Linked DNA regions of Variovorax paradoxus. The protein of the gene in region 1 interacts with the protein of each later gene in a pairwise test. Links are inferred from orthologs where the notes say so. Each region holds a gene or a part of one and is shown on either strand. Other genes may lie near its edges. The genes, in order: GFK26_RS06485 and odhB.

Region 1 (15,132 bases):
ACTGGCGCGCGCACGCAGGAAGGTCTGCGTCGTCGACGCAGGGGCCCCGCGCAATCGCTTCGCCGACGCCTCGCACGGCTTCTTCGGGCAGGACGGCATGCCGCCGCTGCAGATGATTGCCAACGCGCGCGACAAGCTGCTCGCCTATCCGTCGGTCACTTTCGTCGAGGGCACGGTGACTGTGGCAACGGCCGATGGCGAGGAGGGCTTCACCGTTTCATTGAGCAACGGGGAAAAGCTTTCCACGCGCAAGCTGCTGCTGGCCTTCGGCGTGCAGGACGGTCTGCCCGACATTCCGGGGCTCGGCGAGCGCTGGGGCAAGAGCGTGCTGCACTGTCCCTATTGCCACGGCTACGAGTTCGGTGATCGCCCGCTGGGCGTGCTCTTTCACAGCGCGCATCCGCCGGACCACGCGATGCTGATCGCCGAGTGGGGCCCGACCACGCTCTTCCTGAATGGCGCTGAAGGGCCGGATGCCGAGGCACGCGCCCGGCTGCAATCGCGCGGCGTGACCCTCGAGCCCGGGCGCATCGCCGGCCTCGAAGGGCAGGGGACGGACCTGACGGCCGTGCGCCTGGACGACGGGCGGCGTGTGCCGATCGAGGCGCTGTTCGTGGCGCCGCACACGCGGCCGACCAGTCCGCTGGCCGAACAGCTGGGCTGCGCGTTCGACGACGGCCCGACCGGCCCGGTATTGCGCGTCGATGCGATGAAGACGACCACGGTGCCCGGCGTCTATGCGGCGGGCGATGTGGCGATGGCTTTCTCCAACGCCACGCTCGCCTCGGCCGACGGGCTGTTTGCCGGGGTGTCGATGCACCGCGCGCTGGTGTTCGGGGCCTGATTTCAAATTTTTTCGGTGGAGGCTGGCAAACGGCTCAGAACCACCCTATAATCTGAGGCTCACGCGGGAATAGCTCAGTTGGTAGAGCGCAACCTTGCCAAGGTTGAGGTCGAGAGTTCGAGACTCTTTTCCCGCTCCAAATCGCATGAAAAAGGCCACCTCACCAGGTGGCCTTTTTCATTGGCGCGGCGGTTTCACCCCGAGGTCATCCTCGCGCCGGCAGCACGGTCCCCCGGCTCTCGCCGAAACCGATGCGCGCATGGCCGGGCTTCTCGCACCAGCCGCGCAGCAGCACCGCATCCCCGTCTTCCAGGAATCCGCGCGTTTCGCCGTTGGCCAGCGTCACCGGGGTTTGGGCCGCGCGGGTCAGTTCGATGATCGCGCCGGCCTCGCCTTCGCCAGGGCCCGAGATGGTGCCGCTGCCGAACAGGTCGCCCGGGTTCAGGCTGCAGCCGCCCACCGTGTGGTGCGCCACCATTTGCGCAACGCTCCAGTACTGGTGACGGAAGCTCGTGCCCGACAGGCGCGACGGCCCGGTCTTCTGTTCGCGCGCCTGCTCGCTTTCGAGCCACACCTCGAGCCGGATGTCGAGCGCGCCGCCTTCGCGGTTCGCGCTGCCTTCCAGGTATGGGAGCGGTTGCGGGTCGTTCGCGGGCCGCGTCCATGCCTGGCGGTAGGGCGCGAGCGCTTCCATCGTCACGATCCACGGCGAGATCGTGGTGGCGAAGTTCTTCGCGAGGAAAGGCCCGAGCGGCGCCATTTCCCAGAACTGGATGTCGCGCGCCGACCAGTCGTTGAGCAGGCAGAGGCCGAAGATGTGTTCCTCCGCGTTTTCGAGCGGAATCGCCTCGCCCTGCGCATTGCCTTGGCCGATCCACACGCCCAGCTCCAGTTCGTAGTCGAGCCGCGCGCAGGCCTGGTAGGTCGGCGCCTTCGCGCCGGGCGCCATGGCCTGGCCCATCGGCCGGTGAAAGCGCTGGCCGCTCACGCCGATGGTCGACACGCGCCCGTGGTACGCCGTCGGCACCCAGCGGAAGTTGGGCGTGACGTCGCCGTCGGGGTTCATCAGGCGGCTGATGTTCAGTGCGTGGTCGATCGAGGTGTAGAAGTCGGTGTAGTCGCCGATGCGCGCGGGCACGGTGTAGTCGACCTCGGCCTGCGGCACGAGGCAGGGCTGCAGGTCGTCCGCCGTCGCGGTCGGTGCATCGCTGCGCAAGAGCGCGAAGATCGCATGGCGCAGCGCCTGCCAGGCGGACGGGCCGAGCGCGAAGAAATCGTTGAGCGCGGGCAACGCAGCTGCACGCGCCGCATCGAGCGCGAGGCCGTTGACGTGCGATCCCGCAGCCAGCGCCGCGAGGTCGAGCACCTGGTCGCCGATGGCCACGCCACCGCGGAACGGCTCGGGGCTGCCCATGCGACGGAACATCGCATACGGCAGGTTCTGGATCGGAAAGTCGCTGCCTGCGACGTTGGCCGATGTGACCCAGCTGCGAGCGCTGGCGTCGTGCGTGTGGTTGAGTTCGATCATGTTCAGACCGACGCCATCAGCGCGTCGTCGAAGATCGCCACTGCGCGCGTCCAGCCCGCCGAAGCGCCGCGGATCTTGTGCGGAAAGCAGCTGATGAAGAAGCCCGTGGGCGGCAGCACCTCGAGGTTGTGCAGCTTCTCGATGTGGCAGTAGCCGATGTCGCGCCCGGCCTTGTGGCCTTCCCAGATCAGCGACGCGTCCTGCGTCTCGCCGTATTTCTTCGCGGTGTGCACGAAGGGCGCGTCCCAGCTCCACGCGTCGGTGCCCGTGAGGCGCACGCCGCGCTCCAGCAGGTACATCGTCGCTTCGTAGCCCATGCCCGCGCCGGCCGACACGTAGTCGTTGTTGCCGTAGCGCGAGCCCGCGCGCGTGTTGACCACCACGATCTCCAGCGGGCTCAGCGTGTGGTTGATGCGCTTGAGCTCGGCCTCGACATCGGCGGCCGTGACCACGTAGCCGTCGGCAAAGTGGCGAAAGTCGAGCTTCACGCCGGGCTGGAAGCACCATTCGAGCGGTACGTCGTGGATGGCGATGGCGGGCTTCTTCTCGCCCAGTGCCTTGTCCATCGTCGAGTGAAAGTGATAGGGCGCATCGAGATGCGTGCCGTTGTGCGTGGACAGCTGCACCAGCTCCACGGCCCAGCCTTCGCCGTCGGGCAGGTCTTCTTTCTTCAGGCCGGGAAAGAAAGGCTCGATCTGCTCGAAGGTGTTGTCGTGCGTGAAGTACTGGATCTTCGGCGCGAAGGCCGGTGGATCGGACAGCACGTCGTTTTCGAGAAAGATCGACAGGTCGACGAACTTGCGTGGCATGGCGAGGCTCCTTGTGGGGTGTTGGATTTGATGTACTTGATCAGGGCTGCTGCCAACGCAGCAGGCGCTTTTCGGCAAAAGCCAGCAGCGCGTTGCTCACGAAGCCGATGAGCCCGAGCAGCACGATGCCGGCGAACAGGTCGCTGGCGCGGAAGGCGCGCGCCGCCAGCAGAATCGCCTGGCCCAGGCCGCTTTGCGAGGCGATCATTTCGCCCACCACCGCGACGATCAGCGCGATGGTCAGCGCCAGCCGCATGCCGGCCAGGATGTCGGGCATGGCGTTGGGCAGGCCCATCTTCCAGATGTACGCGGCGCGCGACATCTGCAGGCAGCGCGCCACTTCCGACAGGCGCGGCTCCACGGCCGCGAAGCCGTGCACCGTGGCCAGCAGCACCGGCCACATCGCGCCGAAGGCGACCACGAACAGCACCATGCCGGGGTTCAGCCCGAAGATCGAAATGGCCAGCGGCAGCAGCGCCGAGGCAGGCAGCGGGCGGATGAACTCCAGCGTCGGCTGCACCCACGCGCGCACTGCGGGCGACACGCCGATGGCCGCGCCCAGCAGCACGCCGAACAGCGAGGCGAGCAGCCAGCCTTCGACCATGCGGCCCACCGTGGCCTGCGTGAAGGCGAGCAGTTCGCCGTTGCCATCGTTGCCCGCAGAGAGATTGAGCCCTTCGAGCAGGCTCGCGAAGGTGGCCTGCGGCGTGGGCAGGAACACGCGGCTGACCCAGCCCGCGTTGCTCGCCACCCACCACAGCGCGACCAGCGCGAGCAGCACACCCACCGAGCCCAGCCACCCCAGACCGAGTCGGTCGTTGCGGTTGTTGTTCATGGCTGCACCCCCATGCGGCGCGCGACGAAGGATTGCAGCCGCACCATGCCCGCGTTGACCGCGAAGCCCACCACGCCGATCCAGCCGAGCCACGCGAGCATCAGCGCGGGGTCGAAGCTCTGCTGCGCGATCATCATCGCGTAGCCCATGCCGTGCGGATTCGCGGCGATCTCGACCGTCACGGCCACCACCAGCGCCACCGCCACGCCCAGGCGCAGCGCGACGAACAGGCGCGGCACGATGGCCGGCAGCACGATCTTGAAGGCACGTTCGCGCGCCGACAGGCCGAGCACGCGGCTCACCTCGAGCAGCCGGGGCTCGATCTGCTGCACGGCCGACTGCACCAGCACCAGCAGCGGCCAGAAGGTGGCGAAGGCGACGATGGCCACTTCCATGCGCACGCCGAAACCGAAGCCCAGCATCGCGAGCGGGATCAGCGCAACCGAAGGCACGGGGCGCAATACCTCGATGGAGACGGAGCCCAGCTGCGCCGCGCGGCGCGAGAGACCGAGCACCAGGCCGAGCGCAATGCCGAGCACCGCGCCCAGCAGCAGGCCGAGCGCCGCTGTGCCCAGCGTGAAGCCCGTGGCCTGCCAGAGCGAGCCATCCATCGCCGCGCCGACGAAGGCCTTGGCCGCCGCGCTCGGTGGCGCGAGCGCATCGCTGCCCAACGCTGCCGCGCGCCGCGCGTACCACTCGAAGGCGCCGACCAGCACCGCGGGAAACACCCACGGCCGCAGCCAGCGAAAGAGGCGGCTTTCAGTCATGGCCCTGCTCGATGAAAGCGAACAGCTCACGCCGCAACTGCAGGTAGTCCGGATGCTCCTTGGTCGTCAGCTGGTCGCGCGGGCGCGGAATCTTCACGTCGATCATCCGCGCGAGGCTCGGCCGCCCCGGTCCGGGGTTGGCCTGCAGTGCGATCACGCGGTCGCCGAGGTAGATGGCTTCTTCCAGGTCGTGCGTGACGAAGAGCACCGTGAGCCCGTCGTCGCGCACCAGCCGCGCGAGCTCGTCCTGCAGGCTCTGGCGCGTGAGCGCGTCGAGCGCGCCGAAAGGCTCGTCCATCATCATCAGCTCGGGCTTCTGCGCGAGGCAGCGGGCAATCTGTGCGCGCTGCTGCATGCCGCCCGACAGCTGCACCGGAAACTTGTGCGCGTGCTTCGCAAGCCCGACCTTGCCGAGCACGTCGGCAATGCGCGGCGCGCACTCAGCCGTGGGCACGCCGGCCGCTTCGAGCGCGAGGCTCACGTTGCCTTCGACCGTGCGCCACGGCAGCAGCGCGCGGCCGTAGTCCTGGAACACGAAGGCCACTTCGCGCGAGGGCGCCGTCATCGGCACGCCCTTGCGTCGCACCTCGCCGGCACTCGCCGTGACAAGGCCGCTGGCTGCGCGCAGCAGCGTGGTCTTGCCGCAGCCGCTCGGGCCGACGATGCAGACGAACTCGCCGCGCGCCACGTCGAACGAGGTGGGTGACAGGATCTCGCGCCCGCCGAGGCGGATCGCGACACCGTCGAAACGCAGGAAGGAATCGGCGACCGCGCTCACTTGGCGATCAGCTTCGCAACGTCGATGCTCGTCTTGAGCATGTCCTGCTCCTTCATGAGTCCGGTCCAGTAGCCCAGTTGCTTGTCAGTGACGACCGGGCCGGGTGGCGAGACCTGCACCTTGGCGAGCACCTCGGCCGGCAGCTTGATGTACTTGCCGATGGCCGCGCGCACCTTGGCGTCGTTCTTCGGCTGCTGCATGAAGGTCGCGGATTCGACCAGCGCCTCGCGGAAGGCGCGCGCCGTGGCAGGGTTCTTCGCCACCCACTCGCGCTTGGCCGCGTGCACGATGGTCTGGTTGTTCTCGGGCAGGAAGGTCGAGTAGTACGAGGCCACATAGCCCGCGCCGCTCTCGGTGATGCGGCTCATGAACGGGTCGGCCGACACCACCGCATCGACCGAGCCGCCGCGCAGCAGGTCGGCATGCTGCGGGAACGCGGCCTCGATGAAGTTGACCTTGCGGTAGTCGACGCCGCTGTCCTTCAGCCACGCGCGGAAGGTCACGTGCAGGAAGGCGCCGAGCCCCGGCACGCCGATCTTCTTGCCCACGCAGTCCTGCGGGCTCTTGATGCCCGAGCCCGCGCGCGCCACGAGGCCGAAGCCCGTGATCGTCTTCGAGGTGAGGCCGCCGCCGGCCACCAGCACGAGGTCGAGCCCGCCGTCCACCGCCTGCAAAAACACCGAAGGCGTGGGCCCGCCGATCTGCAGCGAGTCGGACTGCAGCGCCGCCGGAATGGTGGAGTTCAGCGGAATGAACTTCAGCTCTACATCAAGGCTGCGCTTCTTGAAGTAGCCCTCTTCGGCCGCCACGAAGACCGAGGCGAAGTCGGTCACCGCCGTGTAGCCGAACACAATCTTCGGGTGCGCCTGCTGTGCGCGCGAAGGCAACGAGGCGGTGGCCGATGCGGCCGCGAGCGCCGACAGCAGGGTGCGTCTTTTCATCATGGCTGGGGTCTCCTGGGAATGGTCTTTTTCGTGCGTGAGGGCTTGGCGGCGACGGCCTTCGGCGCAACCTTCGAAGCGGCTTTGGGCCGGGGCAGCGCGGCGCGCAGGCCGCCGACGATGAAGTTCACGAGCATCGGCGCCACGGCCGGGTCGGCGCGCCGGTTCTCGCCGCGCGAGAGCCGTTCGATGCGGCTGTCATTCAGGTGGTGCAACAGCGCGCCGAGCGCGAACTGGTAGCCCCACGCGACCTGGCCGTGCGTGGCGTGCGGCAGCGCCACATGCAGTGCATCGATGTAGGCCTCGGCGAGCGGGTCGAAGTAGCCGCGCAGCACGCGGTCGGCTTCCTCGGTCGCGTGGTACAGCTCGCGCGCCACCAGCAGTGCGTAGTACTCGCCCTCGGTGCTCGCGCGCAGCGCCAGCACGGGCGCGGTGAAGGCTTCGATGATGCGCGGCAGCGTGCGCGCATCGTCGGGGTCGATGGTCACGGCCGCGAGGCGCGCGAGCCGTTCCTCGATGGTGTGGCTCCAGTGTTCGAAGATTGCGTGGAACAGCTCGTGCTTCGGGCCGAAGTAGTAGCCCACCAGCGCGAGCGGCACGCCGGCTTCCTCGGCGATCTGGCGGATCGTCACCGCGTGGTAGCCGTGCTGCGCAAAGAGCTTCTCGGCCGCCAGCAGGATCGCCTGCCGGCGGTCGGGTCGCGCGGGCTCGGGTGCGACGGTCGGGACGCCTGAGGTACGTGCTGCCTGAGTGGCGCTGCGTTTGCGGACCGTCGGTGTGCGAGCGTTCATGGGGCGTATTGAACGGCTGTACAAAAATGTTGAACACGCGTACAAACCCTGAGGTCAACCCTCATTGAGCACGGCCGTTCGCGGCGCTACGCTCGTGGCATGCCCGCTCCCAACATCCCCCAGATCCGCCTCTATCAGAACTGGCTGCGCGACACGCGCGGCTTGGCCTTCGACAGCTACGACGCGCTGTGGCGCTGGTCCGTCACCGACCTCGATGCCTTCTGGCAGAGCATCTGGGACTACGCCGGCCTGCACTCGCCCACGCCCCACACCGCGGTGCTCGCCGAACGGCGCATGCCCGGCGCGCGCTGGTTCCCCGGTGCGCAGGTCAACTACACGCGCGAGGTGCTGCGCCACGCCGACGCGGCCCATGCGGCCGGCCTGCCCGCCATCGTGAGCGACAACGAACGCGGCGAGGTGCGCGACCTGTCGTGGCCCGAGCTGCGCCGCCAGGTGGCCGCGGTGGCGCTCACGCTGAAGTCGCTCGGCGTGCGCCGCGGCGACCGCGTGGCCGCCTACATGCCGAACGTGCCCGAGACCATGGTGGCGTTTCTGGCGTGCTCCAGCATCGGCGCGGTGTGGAGCGTGTGCGCGCCCGACATGGGCACGGCCGCCGTGGCCGACCGCTTCCGCCAGATCGAACCCACGCTGCTCATCGCGGTCGACGGCGTGCACTACGGCGGCAAGCCGCTCGATCGCAGCACGGTGCTGCAGGAGCTGCGCGGCCAGCTGCCGAGCGTGCAGAAGCTGCTGCTCGTGCAGACGCCCTTTGCTGCGAACGCGGTGGCGCACGACGTCGAATGGCAGCAGGCCATTGCGCGCGACGACGCCGAGGTCGCGGCCTTCGAGCCCGAGTGGCTGCCTTTCGATCACCCGATCTGGATCGTCTATTCGAGCGGCACCACGGGCCTGCCCAAGCCCATCGTGCACGGGCAGGGCGGCATCCTGCTGACCATGCACGCCTGCGGCCTGCACAACGACGTGGGCGCGAGCTACGGCGCCAACAACCTCGGCGAGCGCTACCACTGGTACAGCTCCACGGGCTGGGTGATGTGGAACTCGCAGCTCTCGGGCCTGGCCTTCGGCGCGACCATCTGCATCTACGACGGCAACCCGGCGGGCAGCAAGGAGAAGCCCGACTGGGGCGTGCTGTGGCGCTTCGTCGCCAAGCACCGCGTCACCTTCTTCGGCGCGGGCGCGGCCTACTTCACCAACTGCATGAAGGCGGGGCTCGTCGCCAAAGACTGCGGTGATCTGTCGCGCGTGCGCGCACTTGGCAGCACCGGCTCGCCGCTGCCCGACGAGGTGCAGCGCTGGGGCTCGCAACAGATCCTCGATGCGGGCTCGACCGGCGTGTGGTGGTGCAACATTTCCGGCGGCACCGACTTCTGCGGTGCCTTCGTCGGCGGCAACCGCGAGCTGCCCGAAGTGCCGGGGCAGATGCAGTGCCGCGAACTCGGCCACGCAGTGGAAGCCTGGAACGAGCAGGGCCAACCGGTCATCGGCGAAGTCGGCGAACTGGTGTGCACGCAGCCCATTCCGTCGATGCCGCTGTACTTCTGGGGCGACGAAGGCAACGCACGCTATGTGTCGAGCTACTTCGACACCTACCCCGGCGTGTGGCGCCACGGCGACTGGATCAAGATCGGCACTGATGGCGGCTGCATCATCTACGGCCGCAGCGACGCCACCATCAACCGCCAGGGCCTGCGCATGGGCACGAGCGAAATCTACAGCGCGGTCGAAGGCCTGCCCGAGGTGCTCGACTCGATGGTGGTCGACCTCGAATACCTGGGCCGCGACAGCTACATGCCGCTGTTCGTGGTGCTGCGCCCCGGCGTGGCGCTCGACGATGCCATGCGCACGCGCATCAACAACGCGATCAAGACCTCGCTGTCGCCGCGCTTCGTGCCCAACGACATCTTCCAGGTGGCCGAGATTCCGCGCACGCTGTCGGGCAAGAAGCAAGAGCTGCCGATCAAGAAGCTGCTGCTGGGCCAGCCGATCGAGAAGGTGGTCAACCGCGAGGCGATGGCAAACCCCGGCAGCCTGGATTGGTATGTCGCTTTCGCCGCGGAGCGTGCCTCCGCATAATGGGGCGATGAAAAGACGCACCAGCCTCCTCATGCTCTCCGCGATTGCCGGAGCCTCCGTCCTGAGCGCCTGCGCTTCCTCGGGCACGCCGGCGACGCCCAAACCGGGCGCCGCGCCGCTGCGCGTGACGGGCACCGTGGCCTACCGCGAACGCATCGCGCTCGACCCTGCAGCCGAAGTGCGCGTGCAACTGCTCGACGTGTCGCGCATGGACGCGCCCTCGGTCGTGCTCGCCGAACAGCGCATTCCCGCCAACGGCAAGCAGCCGCCCTTCGCCTTCGAACTCAGCGTGGATGCCGCCCGCATCGATCCGCGCATGCGCTACGCCGTGGCGGCGCGCATCACACGTGGCGAGCAGCTGCTGTTCATCAACGACACGCAATACGCGGTGCTCACGCAAGGCAACGGCACCACCGCCAACCTGATGCTGGTGCGCGCGACCACGCCACCGCCGCCGCCGCGCCCCTCGCGCTGATCGACCCACCCGCGCGACACGATGCTCGCGCGGATCGGTCCTGGTCAGGTCAGCAATTCGTGGAGCACCATGCGCGTCTGCCGGCCGCGCAGCTCCACCAGCTCTTCGATGCGACGCGTGGCCAGCCGCCCGTTCAGGGCCGCGAAGGTGGCCTCTGAAATCAGCATGCGCGTGCCCAGCTGGCGGTTCGCGCCTTCGATGCGGCTCGCCACGTTCACCACGTCACCGAACGCCGTGTAAGACAGCCGGTCGTTCGACCCCAGCACCCCCGCCACCACCACGCCCGTGTGGATGCCGATGTTCGTGCGGAACTCGGGCAGGCCCTGTTCGGCCCACTGCCGGTTGAGTGCGTGCATTTCGTCGTGCAGCTCCAGCGCGGCGCGGCAGGCCTTGTACTCGGCGTCTTCCAGGTCGGCCGGCGCGCCCCACAGGACCATGATGCCGTCGCCGATGAACTTGTCGATCACGCCGCCGTGGCGCGCGAACACATCGGCCGCGAGGTTGAAGTACTCGGTCAGCTGGCGCACCAGCACGTCGGCCGCGATCGATTCGGAAATCGACGTGAAGCCTTCCACGTCGGTGAACATCACCGTCACCTGGCGCGGCGAGCCATTGGGTGCGAGCGCGTGGCCCTGCGCCACCAGCTGGTTGATCACGTCCACCGGCACGAACTTGCTGAAGGCCTTGAGGCTGCGCGCCGAATCGTCGAGCGCCTGGTCGAGGTGCTGGATTTCGAGCACGCGGCTGGGTTCGCGCGGCAGGTCGTCGAGCTCGAGGCGGCCGATGCGGTGCGCGATGCGCGAGAGGTTCTCGACCGGTGCCGTCACCAGCTTCGACAGCTTCAGCGACATGTACAGCGCGAGTCCCAGGAACACCAGCGCCAGCAGCAGCGACCACGCCACTGCGCGGCGCAGGCCACCCAGCAGCACGTCTTCGGGCACCCAGCTCACCAGCTGCCAGCCCGTCGCAGGAATGCGCGAGGCCTGCACCAGGTAGCGCTTGCCTTCGTGGCTGAACGCGAAGGCCCTGTCACCGCTGCTGCCGGCGATGCCGTCGGCCGTCATCTGTGCATCGAGCGCGCCGAGTGCGCCCGTGGGCGCCTCCAGCGTGTGCAGCACGCCCGGCATGTCGCTGCGCGCGAGCACCTTGTGGTCGGCGCTCAGCAGCGCGCTGTTGCCGTTGCCGTTGCGGCTGAACAGCCGCACGAACTCCGACAGCCGGCCCAGCGAGACATCGCCCGCCACCACCATCGCCTGCGGGCTGCCCTCGGCCTGGCGGCGCTGGCTCGGCAGGGCGTAGGTCACGCCGAGTTCTTGCGCGGCGGCGAACACATAGGGGCTGGTCCAGACCGGTGCCTGCGTCTTGCGCGCCTGCACGAACCAGCTGCGCTGCGTCGGGTTGTAGTTGCTGCGGTAGGCCTCGACGCGCTGCGTGGCAAAGCGCTGCTGCACATCGGCCTCGGAGCCCAGCGGCAGCTTGTATTGCCACGTCTCGGTGGTGAAGTCGGCGCTGCGCGCGATGTGGCGGATGGCCGGCACCGGGTAGCGCAGCGCCATCAGCATCTTGCCCTCGACGTTCGCCACGTAGACGCTGTCGAGCTCGGGCGATTGCTGCAGCAGCGTCCACAAAAGCTCGGCCGTGCGCTCGACGTTCTCGCCAGCCGGCGTGAGGCTCGGCGAGCTGCCGATCGCGCCGACCGCCGACTCGGCCTTGGACAGGAAGGCCAGCACCTTGTCCTCGATGCGGTCGTGGTTCGACTTGTGCGCGGAGGTGCCGATCGTCGTCACCAGCCGCTGCGAACCCCAGTAGCCCAGCGTCACCAGCAGCAGCGACTGCGCCAGCGCCACGGCACTGACGATGGACCCGACATCGACCCGGAAGCGACGGGGTCGCCGGGGCGGTGGGATTTCAGCGGAAGAGGGTGACGGAGACGGTGGCAACGGCGTGGTGACGTGCGCGAAAGACGGGCGACCCGCCGCATCCGGAGGCCCGGACGATTTCTTGTACATACAGCTCCCTGACGACAACGCGGAACGGACCCCGGCTCCTCATCACGAGGTCGTGGTCCGGCGTCCGGAGGGGGTTGCGGGGCCGATCGTGTGCGCCGGCCATCCTGGCAATCCCCCGGATGCGCGCGGGATTTTCGCTTGTATTTGGTACATATGTGCAACTTTGCACGCTCGGTGCCAAGTTGCTGCGCCCGAGGGCTTGCTTACGAACGGGCGTTCGTTTTAGTCAACGTGCGTCGTGAAAGATCAGGCCCAGCGTGTGGCGCCGCCCGCTGCGCACGCGGCTCACGCCATGGCGCATCGTCACGCGGTAGCTGCCGCGCGTGCCGGCCACGGGCCGCTGGTTCACCGCAAAGATCACCGCCTCGCCTTGTGCGAGCGGCACCACCTCGGCGCGCGACTGCATGCGCGGGCGCTGCTCGGTCAGCACGAACTCGCCACCCTTGAAGTCTTCACCGGGCCGGCTCAACAGCACCGTGAGCTGCAGCGGAAATTGCAGGTCGCCGTACAGGTCCTGGTGCAGGCAGTTGTAGTCGCCTTCGTCGTAACGCAGCAGCAGCGGCGTGGGGCGCAGTTGGCCCGCCGCATGGCAGCGGTCGAGGTAGGCCGCGTGGTCCGGCGGATAGTCGGCCGGCTGGCCCATCGCAGTGGCCCATGCATTGGCCAGCGGCGCGAGGCGCTCGTACAGCGCGCTGCGAAACGCCACGAGCTTGGACGGCAGCGGGTTCGCAAAGTACTGGTACTCGCCCTGGCCGAAGCCATGGCGCTGCATGACCACGCGGCTGCGGAAATACTGCGGCTGTTCGTACATCGCGGCGAGCGCCGCGCATTCCTTCGGCGTGAAGAGCGCGCCGCTCGCGGCGCAACCGCGTGTGGCGAGGTCGGCGTCGATGCGGGGCCAGTCGAGGGCTTCGACGCGGGAGGGACGGGGAGGTCATGGGGGCAGTGTCGCGCTGCTGATGCGTGAGGGCTCGCCGTTTTCGGACGCGGGTTTCGGTGGAGCAGGCCCGGCTTGAGCGATCATCCCGAAGACCCAGCCCGAAAGCCTTCCATGAGCACCCAGAACCCCACCCCTCAAGACACCGCCAGCGACTGGCAACTCCCGTGGAGTGGCGGCTGCCGCTGCGGCCAGGTGCGCCTGCGCATCACTGCACCGCCGCTGCTGGCGATGGCCTGCCATTGCACCGGTTGCCAGCGCATGAGCGCCAGCGCGTTCTCGCTGTCGTTGGCCATCCCGACGCCGGGCTTCGAGGTGGTGTTGGGCGACCCCGTCATCGGCGGCCTGCACGGCGATTCGCATCACTTCTTCTGTCCGCACTGCAAGAGCTGGATGTTCACCCGCACCGAAGGCATGGACGAGTTCGTCAACCTGCGCCCCACCATGCTGGACCGGCACGAATGGGTCGTGCCCTTCGCCGAAACCTGGACCGACGAGAAGCTGCCCTGGGCGACGACGCCGGCGGTGCACAGCTTCGGCAAGCTGCCGGAGTTCGCGGCCTTCCCGGCGTTGATTCAGGCGTATGCGCAAGAGGGTGCGCGGCCGGCCAAGGCCTGAATCACCCCTCCCGCGCCTGCCCCAACAACCAATCACTGAACAACTTCAACAACGGCCGCTGGTCCGCCCGCTCCGGCGTCACCAGGTAGTAATTGCGCTCACCCGACAAGGGCCGCGGGCAGGCCACCACCAGCTCGCCACGCGCCAGCTCGTCGGCCACCAGCATGGTCGGCATGAGCGCCACGCCCAGGCCGTGCGACGCTGCAGCAGCGAGGATCGAGAACAACTCATAGCGCGGGCCGCCGCGTGCGTTGGGCGCGTCGATCTGTTGCGCGTCGAACCACTGGCGCCAGCCGTCGGGGCGCGTGCTCTGCTGCAGCAGCGGCATCTGCGCGATGGCGTCGGGTGACACGGCCTGGCCATCGGGCAGCAGCGACGGGCTGCACACGGGCACCACGTCTTCGTGCATCAGCAACACAGCGCGCGTGCCAGCCCAGTTCTCGACCTGCGCGGGCGTGCCCGCGTACAGCGCAGCGTCGAACTCCGCATCGGCGAACAGGAAGGGACGGGTGCGCGTCTCGATGTGCACCACCACGTCGGGCTGCAGTGCTGCAAAACCGCGCAGGCGCGGCACGAGCCAGCGCGTGGCGAAGGTGGGCACTGCGGCCAGCGACAGCGAACCGCCTTCGCCCTGGTGCGCCATGGCGTCGAGCGTGTCGCGTTCCATGGCCTCCAGGCGGCGGGCGATCTGGCGCGCGTAGGCTGCGCCGCTGGCCGTCAGCGCCACGCCGTGCCGCGTGCGGCGGAACAGCGCCACGCCCAGGAAGGCCTCGAGCGACCCCACCTGGCGCGACACCGCGCTCTGCGTGAGCGCCAGTTCCTGGGCGGCGCGGGTGTAGCTCTCGTGGCGCGCGGCGGCGTCGAAGCACACGAGGGTTTGCAGGGGGGGGATCTTGCGGCGCATGTATGCCGGGAGTGTATGACTGGCGAGGTGGTTTCGCCTGTAAATCAACAAGATGTCTCTCAAGATGTGCGTCATGCGCATATCTGGGTGAGGATTCATCGTTTGCGCCGGGCCCCCTGCGTGGCTACGATCGACCGCATTCCCCTTCTTTTGTTTCTTCTTCCTTTTCCGGAGACATCCACATGGCCGCCAAAGCGCAATTCCACTGGGACGACCCCTTTCTTCTCGACCAGCAACTGACCGACGAAGAACGCATGATCCGCGACGCGGCCAACGCCTACTGCCAGGAGCGCCTGGCGCCCCGCGTCATCGAAGGCTTCCGCAGCGGCGAAACCGACCCCGCGATCTTTCGCGAAATGGGCGCGCTCGGCCTGCTCGGCCCGACGATCCCCGAGCAGTACGGCGGCCCCGGCCTGAACTACGTGGCCTACGGCCTGATCGCCCGCGAAGTCGAGCGCGTCGATTCGGGCTACCGCTCGATGGCCAGCGTGCAGAGTTCGCTGGTGATGGTGCCGATCTTCGAATTCGGCACCGAAGCGCAAAAGCAGAAGTACCTGCCCAAGCTCGCCACCGGCGAATTTATCGGTTGCTTCGGCCTGACCGAACCTGACCACGGCTCCGACCCCGGCAGCATGGCCACGCGCGCCAAGAAGGTGCCGGGCGGCTACGCGATCAGCGGCTCGAAGATGTGGATCAGCAACTCGCCCATCGCCGACGTGTTCGTCGTGTGGGCCAAGGAAGTCAGCGAAAGCGGCACCGTCGGCCCGATCCGCGGCTTCGTGCTCGAGAAGGGCATGAAGGG
Region 2 (15,051 bases), 3.4 Mb from region 1 along the record:
GTTCGCGGCTCAGCCGGGGCAACCCGGCAACGGGAGCGTCGGCAGCAGGCGGCGCCAGAGCCGCCGCCATTCGGGCCAGTCGTGCCCGCCCTCGGTCGTGACCACGCGTTCCGCCGGCAGCGCCCCGGCCAGCAACCGGTGGCTGAACGCAAAGCGATCGTCGAGCGCGTAGCCCAGGTACAGCGGCGGTCGGTCGCCGAACGTGCGGGTGTGGCCGACATAGCCGCGCAGCCATTGCCAAAGCTGCGTTTCGCTGGGCGTGCGCGGGTTGCTGTCCGGCGGCGCATCGAGTGGTCCGCGCCAGCGCGACAGGCCGCCGGCGTTGGCGATGTCCTGGCTCAGCACGCGTTCGCCCAGATAAGGCGCCAGCACGACCAGGCCGGCAAGGTCGCCGGGGTGCGTCTGGGCGTACAGCAGCCCGCCGAAACCGCCGACCGAGATGCCTGCGATCCAGATCGCCTTGTAGCCCTGGCGGCGCGCCGGCGCGATCACCTCCCGCTCCAACCGGTCGAGGATGGTCTTGTCGCGGTAGTAGCCCATGTGGGCGTCGACGCGCAGCGTGTCGACCGCGAGCCGGTTTTCGTTCAGTGCGTCGATGAAGCCTTCGCGCACGAACTCTTCGGGCGCCGAGTACGCACCGGGCAGCAGCACGATCAGCGTGTCGGCGCTGCGGGCGCAACTGCTCTTTTCCAGCGTGGTGGCCATCGGCGCCTCGGCCGCGCGCAACCCGCCGCAGCCGGCGAGCAGCAGCAGCGAGGCGGCGCCAAAGAGCAGGGCGAGGTGGCGGCGCAGGAGGGACAAGGTCTGCATCCGCCGGAGTCTAGGCGCCTGGGCGAGCGAGGGTCGGGACCGGCAGATCGACCATCACGGGCTGTCCCGGCACGGTGCAGCCGGTGTCGCAGCACTTGCCGGGCTGGCGGTTCTTCGTGATGGCGCGGCGCGAGTCGTGCGGCGCGGCGGCCGGCGTGCCGTCGGCCGCGATGCCGCGTTCGAGCAAACGCTCGACCAGTTCGACCTTCGAGCCCACCGGGTAGTTGCGCCAGATCTCCTGCTTCATCGCCGCAGGCGAGCCGCCGCCGTGCAGGCTGATCACGCTGTACCAACCGCCCTGGTAACCGGCCGTGAGGTCTTCGATGAAGCGGGCTGTCTCGATGCGCTGTTCGTAGGGAATGGCGGGGTTGGCGCGCAGCACGTCCGACAGCCGCGCCGCGGTCTCGGGGTTGTGGTCTTCGTCCGGGCCGGGCAGGGTGACGATCAGGCCGCCGCTCACGTAGTGCGCGATGCGGTGCATGTCGTAGATCTTGGTGGCCAGCAGCAGCTTGCCGATGTTGCTGAACACCGGGTCGGGCATGAAGACCTCGCAGTGGTCGTCGACCTTGCCGTAGACGCTGGCCGCCACGCCGCAGGCAAAGAAGCCCTCGGTGATGGTGATGAGCTCGACCATCTGCTCGCGCAGGTGGCTCTCCTTGCCGGGATCGAAGCCGTTGGCTTCGCACATCAGCGCACCGGCGCCGATCAGCAGGTCACCGAAGCCGGCGCGGGCCGCGATGCAGCTGTGGCGGTGGTGCGTGGCGTAGCTGTAGGTCAGGTGGCCCGAGTGCTCCCAAGTTCCATCGTTGCCGGCATAGAACACGCGCTCCCACGGCACGAACACGCGGTCGAACATGCACACGCCGGTGCTCTGGCCGTACTTGCGGCTGAAGAGGGCGTCGCCGTGCTCGAGCATCTCGCCGGGGCGCCCGGCCGGCCGCGCGACGATGGTGAGCCCGGGCGCATCGAGCGGCACGGCGCAGCAGACGGCGAAGTCGGCGTCTTCCTTGCCCATGTTGCGGCAGGGCATGACCAGCAGTTCGTGCACATAGGGCGCACCGGTCACGATCGCCTTGGTGCCCGAGATGACGATGCCGCGCGCGTTGCGCTCGACCACGTGCAGGTAGCTGTCGACGTTCGCCTGTTCGTGCGGCCGTCGGCTGCGGTCGCCCTTGGCGTCGGTCATGGCGACGCCCAGCGTCAGGTCCTGGTCCTGGATGCGGTGCAGGTAGTCGTGAAAGCGGGCCGTGTGCTCGGTGCTGCCGCGCGCGTCGTCGATGCGCGCCGACACCTGGGCGATGGCGTTGAGCGCGTCGTGCGTCAGGTAGCGCTGGGCGCAGCCGGTTTCCTGGCACACGAGCCGCACGGCCTCGAGCTTGTTCAGCAGGTCGCCCGAACTGGTGTTGATGTGCGAGAGCCGGTTCACCCGCTTGCCGCTGGTGTGCTGCACGGCGGTCATGAGCGGCGCGTACCCGGACTTCAGCGCGTGGTCGTAGGTGAGGGCGATGGCGTTGATGCCGGGCTGGAAGGCGGGCTCGTCGGCCACGCTGGCAACGCGGCGACCGTCGACGAACACAGTGGGCGTGTAGCGCCGCAGCGATTCACGGTAGTCGGCGCCGGACATCAAGAGGGCGTCGGAAGGCGGGGCATTCATGGGGGTTGTCTCCAGGGGCTCGTGGGGATCTTTTTCTGACCGTTGGCTTGAAGATTTAAACATTGTTCAATTTTTAGATCAACGTTTGAAAAATTGATCGGCGAACGGGTCGAGAGCTATAGTCCCGCCTATGCACGCCAAGCTCCAACGCCGCCAGACCCTCACCGACGCCCGCCGCGCCCTGGTGCTCGACGCCGCCCGCACGGTGTTCGCGGAGGCCGGCATCGAGGGCGCGAGCATCCGTGAAATCGCCAGGAAAGCCGGCTACACGCCGGGCGCCATCTATTCGTACTTCGAGAGCAAGGAGGCGATCTACGCGGCCTTGCTCGACGAGTCGCTGCTGCGCCTGCAGGCCGCCGTGGCCGAGGTGGCGGTGTCCGAGAGCCGTCCCGACCAGACCCTGGCCGCCAAGGCCCAGGCCTGGTTCGACTTCTACGCGGCGAACCCGCGCGACCTCGACCTCGGCTTCTATCTGGTGCATGGCATGCGGCCCCGTGGACTGACGCACGCGCTCGACCACGAGCTGAACGACCGTCTCTACGACGCCCTGCGCCCCTGCGAAGAGGCGCTGCTGGCTCTGGGCCTCGATGCCGACCTCGCGCAGCAGGAGAACACGGCGCTGTTCGCGCACGGCGTCGGCCTGCTGCTGATGCAGCACACGGGGCGCATCCGCATGTTCAAGCAGTCGGCCGATGCGCTGTTCAAGACCTACCTCGCGCAGCTGGTGCAGCGATCGGCCCCGCAGCGCCAGCGGAAGACGCAGTGAAACCCGCTCTTTTCAGTGGTACGGTTCAGCCCAGTTCAACCGATACCTGAAAGAAGAAGTCCATGCTGCTCGACGCCACGCAATCCCAACTCGTCCTGGTCGATTACCAGGCGCGGCTGATGCCGGCGATCTTCGAAGGCGAAGCGGCGGCGCGCAATGCAGCACGCCTGGGCCAGATGGCGCAGTGGGTCGACGTGCCGGTCTGGGGCACCGAGCAGAACCCGTCCAAGCTGGGCGAGAACCTGCCCGAGATCCGTGCCTTCTGCCGCAAGACGCTGGCCAAGATGCATTTCAGCGGCGTGGAAGAGGGGCTCGGCGAATGGCTGCGTCCGCCCGCCAAGGCCGCGCCGCAGGGCAACGCCCGCAGCCTGCCCAAGCACCTGCAGAAGCCCCCGGCCGAAGCTGAAGAGCGCAACACCATCGTGATCGCCGGCTGCGAAGCCCATGTCTGCCTGCTGCAGACCGCGCTCGACCTGCTGGAGGACGAGTTCGACGTGTGGGTTGTCACCGACGCCTGCAGCTCGCGCACCGAGCGCAACCGCGACGCGGCCTTCGACCGCCTGGCCGGCGCGGGCGCCGAACTCGTGACCACCGAGATGGTCGGCTTCGAGTGGCTGCGCACCGCCGAGCACCCGGCGTTCCGCGATCTGCAGGCGCTGATCCGCTAGTCCGCTGATCCACTGAATTGCTGTTGAAGGGCAGCCCGGCAACCGGGTGCCGCCCGGATTGCCGCGGCTGTCAGCTTCCCGCAAGATCGGTCCCCATAATTATGAATTCAGTTTCGGCCTCGTGTCCGGAACGGCATCCATACAACAGGAGACAGATCCCGATGAGCCGCTATGAAGAGTTCTACCGCCAGTCCGTCGATGCGCCCGAGGCCTTCTGGGCCGAGCAGGCCCAACTGATCGACTGGCACACGCCCGCGCAACAGATCCTCGACGCCAGCCAGCCGCCGTTCGCGCGCTGGTTCGTCGGCGGCACCACCAACCTGTGTCACAACGCCGTCGACCGGCACCTGGCCGATCGGGGCGACCAGCCGGCGCTGATCTTCGTGTCGACCGAAACCGGCGTCGAAAAAAGCTACAGCTTCACCGAGCTGCACGCCGAGGTGCAGCGCACCGCCGCCAGCCTCGTCGAACTGGGCGTGGGCAAGGGCGACCGCGTGCTCATCTACATGCCGATGATTCCCGAGGCCGCCTTCGCGATGCTGGCCTGCGCGCGCATCGGCGCCATCCACTGCGTGGTGTTCGGCGGTTTCGCCAGCGGCTCGCTGGCCACGCGCATCGAGGACGCCGAGCCCAAGGTGGTCGTGAGTGCCGACGCCGGTTCGCGCGGCGGCAAGGTCATCGCGTACAAGCCGCTGCTCGACGAAGCCATCCGCCTGTCGAAGTACAAGCCCGAGGCCGTGCTGCTGACCGACCGGGGGCTTGCGGCGATGGACCTGGTCGCCGGTCGCGACCATCTGGCGGGCGAGCTGAGGCAGAGGCACCTGGATGCGCAGGTGCCCTGCACCTGGCTGGCGTCGACGGACATCAGCTACACGATCTACACGAGCGGCACGACCGGCAAGCCCAAGGGCGTGCAGCGCGACGTGGGCGGCTACGCCGTGGCGCTGGCCGCGAGCATGAAGCACATCTTCGATGGCCGGCCTGGCGAAACGTATTTCTCGACCAGCGACATCGGCTGGGTGGTGGGCCACAGCTACATCGTCTACGGCCCACTGATCGCGGGCATGGCGACGATCATGTACGAGGGCCTGCCCACGCAGGGCATCGACCAGCAGCCCGACGGCGGCATCTGGTGGCGCCTGGTCGAGAAGTACAAGGTGACGGTGATGTTCAGCGCGCCCACCGCGGTGCGCGTGCTCAAGAAGCAGGACCCCGCGCTGCTCAAGAAATACGACCTGTCGACCTTGCGCGCACTGTTCCTGGCCGGCGAACCGCTGGACGAACCGACCGCACGCTGGATCAGCGACGGCCTGGGCGTGCCGATCATCGACAACTACTGGCAGACCGAATCGGGCTGGCCGATGATCACGGTCGCCAACGGCGTGGAAGCCAAGCCCAGCAAGTTCGGCAGCCCCGGCGTGCCGATGTACGGCTACCGCATCAAGATCCTGCACGAGTCGACCGGCGAAGAGCTCACCGGCGCGAACGAGAAGGGCGTGGTCGTGGTCGAGGGCCCGACGCCGCCCGGCTTCATGCAGACCGTGTGGAAGGACGACGCGCGCTTCGTCAACACCTATTGGAAGAGCGTGCCGGGCAAGATGGTCTATTCGACCTTCGATTGGGGCATCCGCGATGCCGACGGCTACTTCTACATCCTGGGCCGCACCGACGACGTGATCAACGTCGCCGGCCACCGCCTGGGCACCCGCGAGATCGAAGAGAGCATTTCGGGCCACGCCAACGTGGCCGAGGTGGCGGTGGTCGGCGTGGCCGACACGCTCAAGGGCCAGGTGGCGATGGCCTTCGTCGTGCCGAAAGACGGCCTGGCCGTGACCGACGCCGACGCGGCGCTTCAACTCGAGGGCGAGATCATGAAGGTCGTAGCCGACCAGCTCGGCGCCCTGGCGCGGCCCGCGCGCGTGCGCTTCGTGAGCGGCCTGCCCAAGACCCGCAGCGGCAAGCTGCTGCGCCGCGCCATCCAGGCTGTCTGCGAACAGCGCGACCCGGGCGACCTGACCACCATCGACGATCCGGCCACGCTGCAGCAGATCAAGCAGTTGCTGTCCGCCACCTGACCGAAGGCGTGAACCGGGGCAGGGTTGCGGGCCTTGCGTAGCAGCGTTCAGCCGTCATATGGTTGACGTGGCACAATGCCAAGGTACTCAGGCCCTTCCCCAGCCACAGTCGCATCCGCCAATCGGTCCAGCCGTGTCGCGGAAGGTTTCTTAACCAGCTAGTGCTTCCTCCAGGGAAGCGAAGGTCAGCGGAATATGAGCGATTCTTCTACGCCCACGGCGTACACCGCCTATCAAGGCAACACCTACCTCTTCGGCGGCAATGCGCCCTATGTCGAGGAGATGTACGAAAACTACCTTTCCAACCCCGGCAGCGTTCCTGACAACTGGCGCACGTATTTCGACGCCCTGCAGAACGTTCCCGCCGCCGACGGCACCAGCGCCCGCGACGTCCCGCACCTCCCCGTCATCAACGCCTTTGCCGAATTGGCAAAGCAGGGCACGACCAAGGTCGTGCAGGCCAGCGGTGCCGACTCCGAACTCGGCCGCAAGCGCACCGCAGTCCAGCAGCTGATTGCCGCCTACCGCAACGTCGGTGCCCGCTGGGCTGACCTCGACCCGCTCAAGCGCGCCGAGCGTCCCGCCATTCCGGAACTCGAGCCCTCGTTCTACGGTTTCACCGACGCCGACCTCGAGACGGTGTTCAACACCAGCAACACCTTCTTCGGCAAAGAGACCATGTCGCTGCGCGACCTGCTCAATGCCCTGCGTGAAACGTACTGCGGCACGATGGGTGCCGAGTACATGTACACCACCGACCAGAACCACAAGCGCTGGTGGCAGCAGAAGCTCGAAAGCGCCCGCACCAACCCCAAGCTCAGCGCCGAGCAGAAGAAGCACGTGCTGAACCGCCTGACGGCCGCTGAAGGCCTCGAGCGCTTCCTGCACACCAAGTACGTCGGCCAGAAGCGCTTCTCGCTCGAAGGCGGCGAGAGCTTCATCGTCTCGATGGACGAGCTGATCAACCAGGCCGGCATCAAGGGCGTGCAGGAGATCGTGATCGGCATGGCCCACCGCGGCCGCCTGAACGTGCTCGTGAACTCGCTGGGCAAGATGCCCGCCGACCTGTTCGCCGAGTTCGACCACACCGCTCCCGAAGACCTGCCCTCCGGCGACGTCAAGTACCACCAGGGCTTCAGCTCGGACGTGACCACCCCCGGCGGCCCGGTCCACCTGAGCCTGGCGTTCAACCCCTCGCACCTGGAAATCGTGAACCCCGTGGTCGAAGGCTCGGTGCGCGCCCGCATGGACCGCCGCGGCGATCCGCTGGGCAAGCAGGTGCTGCCCGTGATCGTGCACGGCGACGCCGCCTTCGCAGGCCAGGGCGTCGTGATGGAAACGCTGGCGCTGGCCGAGACCCGTGGTTATTCCACCGGCGGCACGGTGCACATCGTCATCAACAACCAGATTGGCTTCACCACCAGCGACCCGCGCGACAGCCGCTCGACGCTGTACTGCTCGGACATCGTCAAGATGATCGAAGCGCCGGTGCTGCACGTGAACGGCGACGATCCCGAAGCCGTGGTGCTCGCCACCCAGTTCGCTCTCGATTTCCGCATGGAATTCCAGAAGGACGTGGTCGTCGACATCATCTGCTTCCGCAAGCTGGGCCACAACGAGCAGGACACGCCTTCGCTCACCCAGCCGCTGATGTACAAGAAGATCGCCCAGCACCCCGGCACGCGCAAGCTGTACGCCGACAAGCTGGCCGCGCAAGGCCTGGGCGACACGCTCGGCGACGACATGGTCAAGGCGCAGCGCGCCGCCTTCGACGAAGGCAAGAACACTGTCGACCCCGTGCTCACCAACTTCAAGAGCAAATACGCCGTCGACTGGAGCCCGTACCTCAACAAGAAGTGGACCGACGCCGGCGACACCGCCATTCCGACCACCGAGTGGAAGCGTCTGGCCGAGAAGATCACGACGCCGCCCGAAGGCTTCACCGTGCACCCGCTCGTCAAGAAGGTGCTGGACGACCGCGCGGCCATGGGCCGCGGCGACGTGAATGTCGACTGGGGCATGGGCGAGCACATGGCGTTCGCCTCGCTCGTGGCCAGCGGCTACCCGGTGCGTCTGTCGGGTGAAGACTGCGGCCGCGGCACGTTCACGCACCGCCACGCCGTGCTGCACGACCAGAACCGCGAGAAGTTCGACACCGGCACCTACACGCCGCTGCAGAACGTGGCCGAGAACCAGGCCCCGTTCGTCGTCATCGACTCGATCCTGTCCGAAGAAGCCGTGCTGGCCTTCGAATACGGCTACGCCTCGAACGACCCCAACACGCTCGTCATCTGGGAAGCCCAGTTCGGCGACTTCGTGAACGGCGCGCAGGTGGTGATCGACCAGTTCATCGCCTCGGGCGAAGTGAAGTGGGGCCGCGTCAACGGCATCACGTTGATGCTGCCGCACGGCTACGAAGGCCAGGGTCCCGAGCACAGCTCGGCCCGCCTGGAGCGCTTCATGCAGCTGAGCGCCGACACCAACATGCAGGTGGTGCAGCCCACCACGGCCAGCCAGATCTTCCACATCCTGCGCCGCCAGATGGTGCGCAACCTGCGCAAGCCGCTGATCATCCTCACGCCCAAGTCGCTGCTGCGCAACAAGGACGCGACCTCGCCGCTGTCCGAGTTCACCAAGGGCAGCTTCCAGACTGTCATTCCCGACAGCAAGGGCCTGAAGGCCGAGAAGGTCAAGCGCCTGATCGCCTGCTCGGGCAAGGTCTACTACGACCTGGCCAAGAAGCGCGAAGAGCAGGGCAACGACGACGTGGCGATCATCCGCGTCGAGCAGCTCTACCCGTTCCCGCACAAGGCCTTCGCCGCCGAGGTCAAGAAGTACCCCAACCTCGTGGACATCGTGTGGTGCCAGGACGAGCCGCAGAACCAGGGCGCCTGGTTCTTCGTGCAGCACTACATCCACGAAAACATGCAGGACGGCCAGAAGCTCGGCTACTCCGGCCGTGCCGCCTCGGCATCGCCGGCAGTCGGTTACTCGCACCTGCACCAGGAACAGCAGAAGGCGCTGGTCGATGGCGCATTTGGCAAGCTCAAGGGCTTCGTGCTGACCAAGTAAGAACCGCCCCTTTTCACACGAACACCCTCAAGAACAAATCGGAGCTCACTCCAAATGTCTATCGTAGAAGTCAAAGTCCCCCAGCTTTCCGAATCCGTGGCCGAAGCCACCATGCTCACCTGGAAGAAGAAAGCCGGCGAAGCCGTCGCCGTCGATGAAATCCTGATCGAGATCGAAACCGACAAGGTCGTGCTCGAAGTGCCGGCTCCCTCGGCCGGCGTGCTGGTCGAAATCATCCAGCCCGACGGCGCCACCGTGGTGGCCGAGCAGCTGATCGCCAAGATCGACACCGACGGCAAGGCCGCCGCCGCAGCGCCCGCTGCTGCAGCTGCTGCCCCCGCCGCCGCACCGGCCGCTGCTGCGCCCGCAGCGGCAGCCGCCGCCACCGGTGGTTCGAAGTCCGACGTCGCCATGCCCGCCGCTGCCAAGCTGCTGGCCGACAACAACCTGAAGACCAGCGACGTGGCCGGCACGGGCAAAGATGGCCGCGTGACCAAGGGCGACGTGCTCGGCGCGGTTGCTGCCGGTGCCAAGCCTGCCGCCGCCATCGCCGCACCGGCTGCCAAGCCCGCGCTGCAACAGGTCGCAGCGCCTGCCGCACCCGACCTGGGCGAACGCCCGGAACAGCGCGTGCCGATGAGCCGCCTGCGCGCCCGCATCGCCGAGCGTCTGCTGCAATCGCAATCGACCAACGCCATCCTCACGACCTTCAACGAAGTGAACATGGCCCCGGTCATGGACCTGCGCAAGAAGTTCCAGGACGCGTTCACCAAGGAACACGGCGTGAAGCTCGGCTTCATGAGCTTCTTCGTGAAGGCCGCGGTGCACGCGCTGAAGAAGTACCCGGTGATCAACGCCTCGGTCGACGGCAACGACATCCTGTACCACGGCTACTTCGACATCGGCATCGCCGTCGGTTCGCCGCGCGGCCTGGTGGTGCCCATCCTGCGCAATGCCGACCAGATGAGCTTTGCCGACATCGAGAAGAAGATCGCCGAGTACGGCAAGAAGGCCCAAGACGGCAAGCTGGGCATTGAAGAAATGACCGGCGGCACGTTCTCCATCTCGAACGGCGGCACCTTCGGCTCGATGCTCTCGACCCCGATCATCAACCCGCCCCAGTCGGCCATCCTCGGCGTGCACGCCACCAAGGACCGCGCCGTGGTCGAAAACGGCCAGATCGTCGTTCGCCCGATGAACTACCTCGCCATGAGCTACGACCACCGCATCATCGACGGCCGCGAAGCCGTGCTGGGCCTGGTCGCCATGAAGGAAGCGCTGGAAGATCCGTCGCGCCTGCTGTTCGACATCTGATCCGGGGAGCAAGACACAGATGGCAAACAAGCAATTCGACGTCGTCGTCATCGGCGGCGGTCCTGGCGGCTACATCGCGGCAATCCGCGCTGCGCAGCTCGGCTTCAACGTGGCCTGCATCGACGAGTGGAAGAACGGCAAGGGCGGCCCCGCACCGGGCGGCACCTGCACCAACGTCGGCTGCATTCCGTCGAAGGCGCTGCTGCAATCGTCGGAGCACTTCGAGCAGGCCGGCCACCACTTTGCGGACCACGGCATCAAGGTCGAAGGCCTCGGCCTCGACGTCGAGAAGATGCTGGCCCGCAAGGACCAGGTCGTGAAGCAGAACAACGACGGCATCCTGTACCTGTTCAAGAAGAACAAGGTCAGCTTCTTCCATGGCCGTGGTTCGTTCGTGAAGGCGGACGAAGCCGGCTACGAGATCAAGGTGGCGGGCGCCGCTGAAGAATCGATCAGCGGCAAGCACATCATCCTGGCCACGGGCTCCAACGCCCGCGCGCTGCCGGGCACGCCGTTCGACGAGGAAAACATCCTCTCGAACGACGGCGCGCTGCGCATCGGCGCGGTGCCGAAGAAGCTGGGCCTGATCGGCTCGGGCGTCATCGGCCTCGAAATGGGCTCGGTGTGGCGCCGCCTCGGTGCCGAAGTCACGGTGCTCGAAGCACTGCCGACTTTCCTGGGTGCCGTGGACGAGCAGATCGCCAAGGAAGCCAAGAAGGCCTTCGACAAGCAGAAGCTGAAGATCGAACTCGGCGTCAAGGTCGGTGAGATCAAGTCGTCGAAGAAGGGTGTGAGCGTTGCTTGGACCAACGCTAAGGGCGAAGCCCAGACGCTGGAAGTCGACAAGCTGATCGTCTCGATCGGTCGCGTGCCCAACACCATCGGCCTGAACGCCGAAGCCGTGGGCCTGAAGCTCGACGAACGCGGCGCCATTGCCGTGGACGACGACTGCAAGACCAGCCTGCCCAACGTGTGGGCCATCGGCGACGTGGTGCGCGGCCCGATGCTGGCGCACAAGGCCGAGGAAGAGGGCGTGGCCGTGGCGGAGCGCATCGCGGGCCAGCATGGCCACGTGAACTTCAACACCGTGCCGTGGGTGATCTACACCAGCCCCGAGATCGCATGGGTCGGCCAGACCGAGCAGCAGCTCAAGGCCGCGGGCCGCGCCTACAAGGCCGGCACCTTCCCGTTCCTGGCGAACGGCCGCGCACGCGCGCTGGGCGACACGACCGGCATGGTCAAGTTCCTGGCCGACGCGACCACCGACGAGATCCTGGGCGTGCACATCGTGGGCCCGCAGGCCAGCGAACTGATCTCCGAAGCCGTCGTGGCCATGGAGTTCAAGGCGAGCGCCGAAGACATCGCGCGCATCTGCCATGCGCACCCGTCGCTGTCGGAAGCCACCAAGGAAGCGGCCCTGGCCGTGGACAAGCGCACGCTCAACTTCTGATCTCCGGTTCTTGAGCGAACCCGGCCCCGATCGACCCTCGCGGGGCGGTCGGGGCTCTCCATTTTTGAAGCGATCCGATCCCTTGAGCGTCAAACAGGCTTACGAAGCGGAGCTCGCGGTACGCGGGTTCAAGAGCGATCCCGCACAACTCGCGGCCGTCGAGGCGCTCGACCGTTGCGCCACCGAGTGGGGCGAGTACAAGGCCCGGCGCTCCAACGCGCTGAAGAAGCTCATCAACCGGCCGGAGCTTCCGCGCGGTGTTTACATGTATGGCGGCGTGGGGCGCGGCAAGAGCTTCCTGATGGACCTGTTCTTCAACGCCGTGCCGCTGCGGCGCAAGACGCGCCTGCACTTCCACGAGTTCATGCGCGAGGTGCACCGCGAACTGCGCGACCTGCAAGGCACCGTGAACCCGCTCGACGAGCTGGGGCTGCGCATCTCCAAGCGCTACAAGCTGATCTGCTTCGACGAGTTCCACGTTGCGGACATCACCGACGCGATGATCCTGCACCGGCTGCTCGTGTCGCTGTTCGACAACGGCGTGGGCTTTGTCACCACCTCGAACTTCAAGCCCGACGACCTGTACCCGGGCGGCCTGCACCGCGACCGCATCCTGCCCGCCATTGCACTGCTCAACCAGAAGCTCGAGGTGCTGAGTGTGGACAACGGCACCGACTACCGGCGCCGCACGCTGGAGCAGCTGCGCATGTACCTCACGCCGAACGACGCGGCGGCCGAGAAGGAATTGCGCCACGCCTTCGACAAGCTGGCTGAGACGGCGGACGAAAACCCGATCCTGCACATCGAGCAGCGCGAGATCCGCGCGCGGCGCAAGGCCGGCGGCGTGGTGTGGTTCGACTTCAAGACGCTGTGCGGCGGTCCGCGCTCGCAGAACGACTACCTGGAAATCGCGAGCCAGTTCCACACCGTGCTGCTGTCGGACGTGCCGCACATGCCGGTGCGCATGGCTTCGGAAGCACGCCGTTTCACCTGGCTGGTCGACGTCTTGTACGACCGGCGCTGCAAGCTCATCATGTCGGCCGAGGTGCCGCCCGAGGCGTTGTACACGGAGGGCCCGCTGGCGCACGAGTTTCCGCGCACAGTGTCCCGGCTCACCGAAATGCAGTCGAGCGAATTCCTCGCCCTGGAACGCCGCATCGTCGACACCCGACTCACATGAAAAAAACCGCTCTTGCCCTGTTCCTGGCGTTGGCCAGCCTGCCGCTCTGGGCCCAGTCCAATGCGGCCTCGGGCAGCGCCGACCTCGAAGCCGAACGCAGTCGCCTCTCCACCGAGCGCGAGGCCATCGAGTCGCGCTACGCGAAGGAGCGCGCGGCCTGCTACGCGAAGTTTGCGGTTGAAGACTGCCTGCGCGAAAGCCGCAGCCGCCGTCGCAAGGAAACCGACCACATCAAGCGGCAGGAAACCGCGATCAACGACATCCAGCGCCAGCGCAGCGGCGCCGCCGAGCTGCAGAAGCTCGACCAGAAGGCCGCCAATCAGCGCCCACAGGATTCGCGCGAACAGCGTGAGAAGTCGCAAGAAGACCAGAAGGCGCGCGAGCAGCGCGCCGCCGACCACGCGGCGAGCCGCGCCGCGACGGCGGCCGATGCGGACGCGCGCCAGCGCCAGTTCGAGGACAAGCAGAAGGCCCATGCCGACGAGCAGGCCAAGGCGGCGCAGCGCCGCGCCGATGCACCGGCCGCGACCACGCGCTTCGAAGAAAAGCAAAGGCGGGCGGCGGAACACCGCGCCAACCGCGAACGCCAGAACGCCGAGCGCACCAAGCCGCGCGGTGCGCCGTTGCCGCCGGCACCGGCGCCCTGAGCCAACGGGCGGTCGCTCAGGCCGCCGCAGGCAGCGGGTCGAGCTTGAGCACCGCGATCGAGATGTTGTCGCCCGTGCCGCGTGCGCGGCGCCGGGCTTCCCCCACGAGAATTTCGACCGCATCGCGCGGCGGCTGCGCGTACAGCACGCTGGCCAGCTCTTCCGGCGAGAAGTAGTGCCAGAGCCCGTCGCTGCAGGCCATCAGCAGATCGCCCGGCTGCAGCTTGGGAATGTGGTGCGGATCGACGGGCGGCGGCGTGGTCGTCATGCCCAGGCAGCCCAGCAGGATGTTGCCTTGCGGATGGATGTTGGCCTCGGCCTCGCTGATCTGGCCGCGATCGACCAGCGCCTGCACATACGAATGGTCGCGCGTGCGCTTGACCAGCGCGCCGTCGTTGAAGTGATAGATGCGTGAGTCGCCCGCGTGGATCCACGCGCAGCCGCCCTGGGGCGTCATGAGGAAGGCGGCCAGCGTGCTGTGCGGCTCCTGCTCGCTGGACAGCGCCGTGAGCTTGATGACCGTGTGGGCGTCTTCGAGCAGTTGGCGCAGCACGACAGCAGGGTCGTCGCGCTCGGGGCTGAAACGGGTGAAGAGCTGGCGCGCGGTCATCAGCACCTGGTCGGACGCCTTGCGCCCGCCGCTGCGCCCGCCCATGCCGTCGGCGATGACGCCGAGCACGCAGCCCGGCGTGCGCGGATGGCTCATCAACAGCACCTGGTCCTGCTGGTAGGGGCGGTCCCCCTTGTGGAGGCCGGTGGCTGCGGCGAGTCGAAAGCCTTGGGTCATGAGCGCTGGGGCGCCAGAGGCGCGCTTTCTGTCTTCTCTGGGGTTCGTGTCAGGACGTATTATCGAATGAACACGCGCGGCCCCATGCGGCACGCGCACCCCCACCGTTGGACTCCAATCTTCATTCCCTTTCCCGTCAGCTGATCGAGCTGCGCATCGCGCATGCCGACCTCGACGCCACCATCGACCGGCTCTCGGAAGACAGTGCGCCGCCCGACGAATTGCTGATGCGCCGCCTGAAAAAACGCCGCCTCGCCCTGCGCGACCAGATCGCCCGGCTCGAGAACGCGCTCGACCCGAAAGAGCCGGCGTGACGTCGCCGCTCGAAAACCAGGTGCGCGACGCGTTCGCGCAGGACGGGGTGCTGTCGCAGGCCGCCGAGCAGTTCCGCGAGCGCGGCGGCCAGACCGAAATGGCCATGGCCGTGGCCCGCACCATCTCCGACGGCGGCATCCTCGTGGTCGAGGCCGGCACCGGCGTGGGCAAGACTTTTTCGTACCTCGTGCCCGCGCTGCTGAGCGGCGAGCGCGTGCTGCTCTCGACCGCCACCAAGACCCTGCAGGACCAGCTGTTCGGCCGCGACCTGCCGCGCCTCGTCGAAGCCTTCGCACTGCCGATACGCACGGCG

Evidence for each region.
Region 2: the proteins of GFK26_RS06485 (region 1) and odhB interact in binary tests that used the Escherichia coli proteins (3 or more experiments, as listed by UniProt). The link is inferred for Variovorax paradoxus from one-to-one orthologs.

The regions. Positions count from the first base shown.
Region 1 is NZ_CP045644.1:1,444,489-1,459,620, reverse strand. The notes cover bases 8,199-11,140. They hold GFK26_RS06485 (YbaY family lipoprotein), read left to right. Parts: upstream 8,199-9,418; coding sequence 9,419-9,862; downstream 9,863-11,140. Other genes in these bases: GFK26_RS06480 (adenylate/guanylate cyclase domain-containing protein), read right to left, coding at 9,907-11,140; GFK26_RS06490 (acetoacetate--CoA ligase), read left to right, coding at 8,199-9,387. In the rest of the region: GFK26_RS06535 (NAD(P)/FAD-dependent oxidoreductase), read left to right, coding at 1-844; fahA (fumarylacetoacetase), read right to left, coding at 1,050-2,372; GFK26_RS06520 (cyclase family protein), read right to left, coding at 2,375-3,181; GFK26_RS06515 (ABC transporter permease), read right to left, coding at 3,222-4,016; GFK26_RS06510 (ABC transporter permease), read right to left, coding at 4,013-4,783; GFK26_RS06505 (ABC transporter ATP-binding protein), read right to left, coding at 4,776-5,561; GFK26_RS06500 (ABC transporter substrate-binding protein), read right to left, coding at 5,558-6,505; GFK26_RS06495 (TetR/AcrR family transcriptional regulator), read right to left, coding at 6,502-7,293; more of GFK26_RS06490, read left to right, coding at 7,393-8,198; more of GFK26_RS06480, read right to left, coding at 11,141-11,871; GFK26_RS06475 (2OG-Fe(II) oxygenase), read right to left, coding at 12,098-12,763; GFK26_RS06470 (GFA family protein), read left to right, coding at 12,923-13,426; GFK26_RS06465 (LysR substrate-binding domain-containing protein), read right to left, coding at 13,428-14,330; GFK26_RS06460 (acyl-CoA dehydrogenase), read left to right, coding at 14,513-15,132.
Region 2 is NZ_CP045644.1:4,807,587-4,822,637, forward strand. The notes cover bases 8,369-11,229. They hold odhB (2-oxoglutarate dehydrogenase complex dihydrolipoyllysine-residue succinyltransferase), read left to right. Parts: upstream 8,369-9,099; coding sequence 9,100-10,359; downstream 10,360-11,229. Other genes in these bases: GFK26_RS22165 (2-oxoglutarate dehydrogenase E1 component), read left to right, coding at 8,369-9,045; lpdA (dihydrolipoyl dehydrogenase), read left to right, coding at 10,379-11,229. Also shown: GFK26_RS22140 (alpha/beta fold hydrolase), read right to left, coding at 10-801; GFK26_RS22145 (4-hydroxyphenylacetate 3-hydroxylase family protein), read right to left, coding at 821-2,464; GFK26_RS22150 (TetR/AcrR family transcriptional regulator), read left to right, coding at 2,595-3,230; GFK26_RS22155 (isochorismatase family protein), read left to right, coding at 3,293-3,898; GFK26_RS22160 (propionate--CoA ligase), read left to right, coding at 4,060-5,973; more of GFK26_RS22165, read left to right, coding at 6,169-8,368; more of lpdA, read left to right, coding at 11,230-11,809; cell division protein ZapE, read left to right, coding at 11,892-12,989; GFK26_RS22185 (hypothetical protein), read left to right, coding at 12,986-13,636; GFK26_RS22190 (PP2C family protein-serine/threonine phosphatase), read right to left, coding at 13,653-14,423; GFK26_RS22195 (YdcH family protein), read left to right, coding at 14,531-14,737; GFK26_RS22200 (ATP-dependent DNA helicase), read left to right, coding at 14,734-15,051. UniProt on the Escherichia coli protein: E2 component of the 2-oxoglutarate dehydrogenase (OGDH) complex which catalyzes the second step in the conversion of 2-oxoglutarate to succinyl-CoA and CO(2).